DNA from 2 places in the Pseudoalteromonas sp. Of7M-16 genome. Region 1 is predicted to be linked to the other one. Evidence: riboswitches for the same ligand, from Rfam matches in the RefSeq annotation. Region 1 holds a riboswitch; the other holds the start of a gene.
What was found. Region 1 has a riboswitch for cobalamin ahead of MHN81_RS04320 (TonB-dependent receptor). Riboswitches for the same ligand answer to the same signal wherever they lie in the genome.
Positions count from the first base shown of each region.

Region 2: it holds a riboswitch for cobalamin, as region 1 does, so the genes downstream of both, MHN81_RS16205 (ABC transporter ATP-binding protein) here and MHN81_RS04320 (TonB-dependent receptor) in region 1, are expected to answer to the same signal.

Region 1 is NZ_JAKRFY010000003.1:132,836-136,022, forward strand. Features, by position in the region: gene MHN81_RS04320 (TonB-dependent receptor) at 1-1,264, opposite strand, end outside; cobalamin riboswitch at 1,304-1,476, opposite strand; gene MHN81_RS04325 (YajQ family cyclic di-GMP-binding protein) at 1,562-2,044, opposite strand; gene MHN81_RS04330 (VanZ family protein) at 2,249-2,602, shown strand; gene MHN81_RS04335 (2-dehydropantoate 2-reductase) at 2,599-3,187, shown strand, end outside.
Region 2 is NZ_JAKRFY010000015.1:123,171-126,357, forward strand. Features, by position in the region: gene MHN81_RS16190 (FAD:protein FMN transferase) at 1-457, shown strand, start outside; gene nqrM ((Na+)-NQR maturation NqrM) at 597-809, shown strand; gene MHN81_RS16200 (histidine phosphatase family protein) at 861-1,460, shown strand; cobalamin riboswitch at 1,467-1,603, shown strand; gene MHN81_RS16205 (ABC transporter ATP-binding protein) at 1,681-2,511, shown strand; gene MHN81_RS16210 (iron ABC transporter permease) at 2,508-3,187, shown strand, end outside.

The DNA of each region.
Region 1 (3,187 bases):
CTGACTCTTCAGGCAGTAGTGCCGGGTTTCCTGAACCAGGATAATACAGGTCATTGAAAGTTGGAGCTTTGTAGCCTGTATTATGCGCAAATCTAAATGTTGCATCACGGTGTACCTTGTACCCCAATGCTACGCTGTGTGTAACTTCACTGCCAAATTGGTCATCGTCATCGTAACGCACTGTCGCTTCAACAAGCGCTTGGTCATATTCATACACTGACCCCACAAACACACCCAAAGTATCTCGTGTGCTTTGCTCATAAACTAACGTCGAAGCCGATACATCATCTTCTGATGCACTTACCCCGCCCAAAACAACAAGGTTTTCTTGGACATCGATATGCCCATCGTAGTTAAATATGGTGCGCTTAGTGATCGTTTTCTGTCTTTTAGACTCGTCTACACTCACTGATTCATCTTGAGATTTTGTCACTGTAAAGGCGTGTGAGGTTTGACCTAACTGAGTTTCAAAGCCCAAACTCAGCACTTGATTATCGTATTCATCAAGATACGCAGTGTCGTTTTGTGAACCAAAAGGATTATCATAGAATGTATCCCCTTCACTGCCTTGGAAAGCTGCAAATAGCTTGCTATCAGGTGCGATTTGATACTCGGCTTTGAGGCCCAAACTGGTATTGTCATGACCGTCTGAGTCTGGCTGTGTACCTTGTAATACGTCAAAATTATCGGTTTCTTCATGCCCTAAGTTAGCCAATATTGTCAGGTCTTCATAGGTATAAGACGTCGCCACTTGCCCATTGCGGTAACTGTTACTGCCAACAGTAACATCAGCTGTGGTATGCTCAGCTCGACGAGTAATAATGTTGATCACACCTGCCATTGCGTCCGAACCATAAATCGCAGCGCGTGAGCCTTTAACAATTTCAACACGCTCAACACTTTGCAATGGGATTTTTTCAATCGACTTGTAACCTAATGTCGCTGAACCCACTCGAACACCATCAATTAACACTAAAGTGTGATCTGAACTTCCGCCTCTCAATGCAATAGTCGTCGTGTGACCAAAACTGCCGTTTGCATTAATTTGAATTCCAGCTTGCTGAGATAATATGGTTGCAAGGTCACGTGCGCCACTACGCTCAATGTCAGCGCGGTCTATAACCGACACAGCTGCTAGCACATCTTTTTGTGACTGTTCGATTTTGTTTGCGGTTACTGTAATGCGTTCAATTTCTTGAGAAGCAGACGTGTGAAATGAAACCGCTGCTATTACAGCAGCGCTTAGCGCAGATATTTTTATCATGAAGATCCCCTACCTTGTGCCCACCGCACAAAGTTTCATCAAATAAGTCAAATTCAAGGCCGGTCTCCGGGCTCAACTATTTAAATTTAGTTTTACCGTTGCGGGGGCAGCGTTGGGTTTACCAAGTCCTATACTTGCGCACCAACTTCCCGATTATCCATTACATTTATATTCCGTATATATCTTTTGGCACCTCGAAATTCCGCGCATATTGTCCGAGATTTAAGGGGGGATTGTCAATGGACGTCTAGAGTTCCAGTGCCATATTTAGACACTGAAACTCTCAGAGTTTTAAGATTAGTCTCTGAAGTTTTTAAATTGGAAAGGCTGACCGAGTTCCGCTGTGCGGATCAACTGCATGACTTCTTGTAAATCATCTCGTTTTTTACCCGTTACACGCACTTCTTCACCTTGAATAGCAGCCTGTACTTTCAACTTAGAATCCTTGATAAGTTTGACGATTTTTTTCGCCATATCTTTATCAATACCTTGCTTCAACGCAACTTTGCGAGCAAAAGTTTTACCACTGCGCTCTACATCTTTCAACTCGAAGCTGCCAACATCCAAGCCTCGCTTTGCTGCTTTGCCAACCACCATGTCGAACAATTGCATTACCTGCTGTTCAGATTCAGATTTTAATTGAATTACTTCATCTTTAAGCTCAATTGATGCTTCAACACCACGAAAGTCATAGCGTGTTTCCAGCTCTCGGTTTGCATTGTCAACGGTGTTTTTAGCTTCCGTCATTTCTATTTCAGATACGATATCAAAAGAAGGCATTGCTTTCTCCTCAAAACAAATTTACGGAGAATTATAACAACGCTCAGACGCAATAATATATAGTTTTTTACACAATGCTCACGCCAGTTATTTTTAGAAACGATCAAGCGCTTATATTGTTGACTATTCATACGTTTACTATTAAGCCACTTTTAATATTTCAGTGTTATACTGAATCTTCATCACGTTGGAGTTGGAGTGCATGTGACAAGACAAGTATATCGAACACTGTTGCTGTTATTTTTGATAGTCATTACTTATCTGTTTGCAAAAGAAGTTAAAAATCATGTCGTTAGAATTGAGCACCTAGACAAAGTGGTGCATTTTGGTGTGTTTTTCGCGCTAGCGTTTTTTTCCCACCACGCATTTAGATTCAAAATTTGGTTTCATATGACACTCTTAATCGGCTACGGGGCAGCAGTTGAATGGATGCAATCTACCTTACCATATCGACAAGCATCACTCGGTGATTTCATTGCCGATGTGATGGGCGCCATCAGCTATTTTGTAGCCATCTGGCTGTTTCGCAAATATAGACTGCGCCGAGGGGAGCAATGAGTGATATTTACATTTTGGGGTGTGGTGCCGTCGGCTTATTACTCGCTGAAAAACTGTCGCATAACCACTGTGTGACTTTAATTACCCGCACCGCTTCAAAGCAAGACTTCTTTTTTATCAATGGCAAGCAACGTACACGATTAAATGTTAATTTGACTACACTGGCGGACCTCAATGAAAAAATACACACATGTATTGTCCCAGTCAAAGCTTACCAATTAGTTTCGGCCATGGAAGCGCTCTCCCCTCACCTAAGCCAAGATGCCAATGTGATTTTGAGCCACAACGGGATGAGCGACCTCAACCATTTCAATAGTATTTTGCAACCGACTCAAGCGCTCTACTTTTTGAGTACATCAATGGGAGGGATGAAACCTGACTATAATACTGTGATATTCAAAGGACCAGGGCTTACACAGTTAGGGGCCTGTAATGTACAGGCTAAGAGGCAAGTTACAGAACTATATAACCACTACTTTATGCAACACTTTGAACCCATTGAGCTCACCAATGATATTGCTGAAGTCCGCTGGCAAAAGTTATGTGTGAATATTGCAATCAACCCTTTGACGGCCTTATTGGAGT
Region 2 (3,187 bases), on a different contig from region 1:
AAAAGGGTTTTCAAATTATATGGTAGAGATCGGCGGTGAACTTCGAATTTCGGGCAGTAAGCCGGAAGGTGTACCTTGGCGTATCGCCATCGAAAAACCGGATGCACCTGCTGGGCAACGTCAAATTCACCGTGTTGTAGAGCCAGGTAATAATGCCATCGCGACATCTGGGGATTATAGAATTTTCTACGAAATGGATGGTGAAGTATTTACACATTTAATTGACCCAGGTACAGGTAAGCCTGTACGTCATGACTTAGTGTCTGTAACGGTATTGCATCCATCTGCAATGACAGCCGATGGGCTGGCCACAGCGCTCACAGTGATGGGGACACAACGAGCGAGAGCTTATGCAGAAAAACATAACCTACCAGTATATTTGATTAGTAAAACCGATGCTGGGCTAGAGACATTCTCAAGTACAGCTTTTGCGCCGTATTTAGATGTAAAAAAGTAACCAGTGAATTAGGTTAAATATCATTGCTTTTAGTGTGGTAAATTCATTCAACTTTGGCAGATTTAGATATATAATATCGAAAGTATACCGTCAGTTGCTTGGATATTGACCAAGCTAGTTTATTGAGGGGCCTTTGCCTATGTCACTATTTATTCTTACCTTTGGATTACTTGTATTGATTGCTGCAGCTATGGCTGTGGGTGTTATAGTTCAGAAAAAATCAATGGCAAGCAGCTGTGGTGGTTTAGGCTCTATGGGTATCGACAAAATTTGTGATTGTGATGATCCATGTGACAAGCGTAAAAAGCGTTTGGCGAAAGAACAGTCTTGGCGCGAAAACCAAATTTTATAAATTGATTTAAAAACGCAGGGTATCCTGCGTTTTTATTGTCTGTTTGATCAGATGATCCAAACTCTTTATTTTGTTCGTCATACCAAAACAACACAGTCGGGCAAGCTGTTGGGTAAAACTGACCCTCCCCTTACCACTGCTAGTCATCAGCAATTACTCACTATTTTTGATTCTCTTTCCAAGCCTGATAGGGTGATAAGTTCCCCAAAACTTCGTTGTTTGGAGCCAGCACAAACATATGCTGAAAAATCAGGTCTCATCCTATCTATAGAAAATGAGTTGCAAGAGATGGATTTTGGACTTTGGGATGGCAAAAGCTATGATTGGTTGTGGCAAAATACAGCTCAACCAAGTATTGGTGAATTCTGGCAAAACCCTTGGGATATCGCAGTTCCAGAGGGAGAGTCCATGATTAGCTTCAGCACTAGAATCGCATTGTGGTGGCACAATTTTACTGCCGATCGCACCGATGACACTGTTTTGATAGTGACTCACGGCGGCGTGATAAAACAGTTGCTAGCACTTTGGCTCGAGCTTCCTAACGGTGTCTCAAGTCACTTAAATTGTTTTGAAGTTGGTTATGGCTGCGTGGTTAAAGTAACCGTTTTTTATGATGAAAATGGCAAGGCATGGCCCAAAGTTGTGTTTTAGCCATCTAGACTTCATAATACACAAAATTATTTCGACATCACTTGGGAATGAGGTGCAAGCCCTCAGCTGTCCCCGCAACTGTAAGTGCGTCAGATCGACTAGCCGCACAAAGCCAGATACCAAGGTTGAAATAACAGCTTAAGCGGGCGCACTTAAGTTACATCCACATGTTTCATTTGTTTTGCAAGCTGTAGTGATGTGTGCCCGAAAAAGAGGAATTATGGCGGCAGCACAAGTATCAGTTAGTAACCTACATCTAGTTATCAATAATAAATCCATTTTAACTGACATGAGTTTTTCTATCGAACAGGGGCAGTTCCTTGGCTTGATAGGTCCAAATGGAGCAGGGAAATCTTCATTGCTACGATGCCTGTACCGCTTTCAAGATCAAACATCTGGTACTATTACGATAGATGGTAAAAATATCGCGGAATTTAACCGGCAAGATTATGCACGTAAAGTTGCAGCTGTACTGCAGGAGATCCCAAGTCAGTTCAACCTCGGGGTGTTTGATGTGGTCGCAATGGGTTTGACCCCCCATAAAAGTCTATTTGCGAGTGTGTCTCTGCGCGATAAACAGGCCATTCAAGAAGCGCTATTAAAAGTCGGATTGACTTACAAACAAAAGCAGCCCTACGAATCGTTGTCAGGAGGGGAAAAACAAAGGGTTATGATTGCAAGAGCAATTGTGCAAAGCCCAAGTTTGCTGCTGATGGATGAGCCGACCAGTCACCTGGATGTGAAATATCAAATTGAAATTATGGCATTGGCAAAATCACTGGGGATCACGGTCGTTGCTTCCTTTCATGATTTGAACCTAGCTGCTGCATTATGTGATTCAATTTTGGTTATAAATAATGGAAAGTTGGTTGCGCACGGTTCACCACAAAGTGTGGTCTCATCGTCTATGCTTGCACAAGTTTTCGGTGTAAATGCGGATGTAACTTTGCAGCAATGTGCTGAGCGTGAGCACGCTATTCCCCATATTCGCTATCAATACCAGTCACTGCAATCTGCGATTAATAGCGGTACCTCAAGGAGTCAGCGATGAGGTTTGCGGCAAGTAACGTTTTGTTGTTGGTGTGTTTATTTACCTTCGTTTGTAGCCTGAGCATTGGTGCAGTACAGGTTGACTTTTACGATGTATGGTTAGCACTTTGGTCATATGACAACACACAATTGGCGCAAAAAATCGTAATAGAGCTCAGGCTTCCACGAGCCGTTCTCGCATTTTTGGCTGGCGCAGGGCTGGCAACAGCAGGGCTGATTTTACAAACAGTTACTCGCAATCCTCTTGCTGATCCATATCTTTTTGGCATTTCTTCTGGTGCATCATTTGGTGTAGTTTTACTACTCACCTTGTTTGGGGTTCAAAGTGGGTTAGCGATGTCTGGGGCAGCACTTCTTGGCAGTATATGCGCAATGAGCTTGCTGCTTTTGATTGCTTATCATAAAGGAACTGCACAAATAGAAAATATGCTACTTGCTGGTGTTGCGCTATCTTTCTTGTTCAATGCCTTCACTAGCTTGCTTTTGTATTGGAGTGATCCTCAAGCGGTCAGTGCCATTATATTTTGGAGTCTCGGCAGTTTTAGTCGAGCTGATTGGGCTTGGATGTGGTTACCATCGATTGTTGTAATAAGTGGGTTGGTGATTGTAATTTGCTTTAGGCGACATTTAAATGCGTTGCTTTTGGGGGACGAAAGTGCTGTTACGCTGGGGGTTAA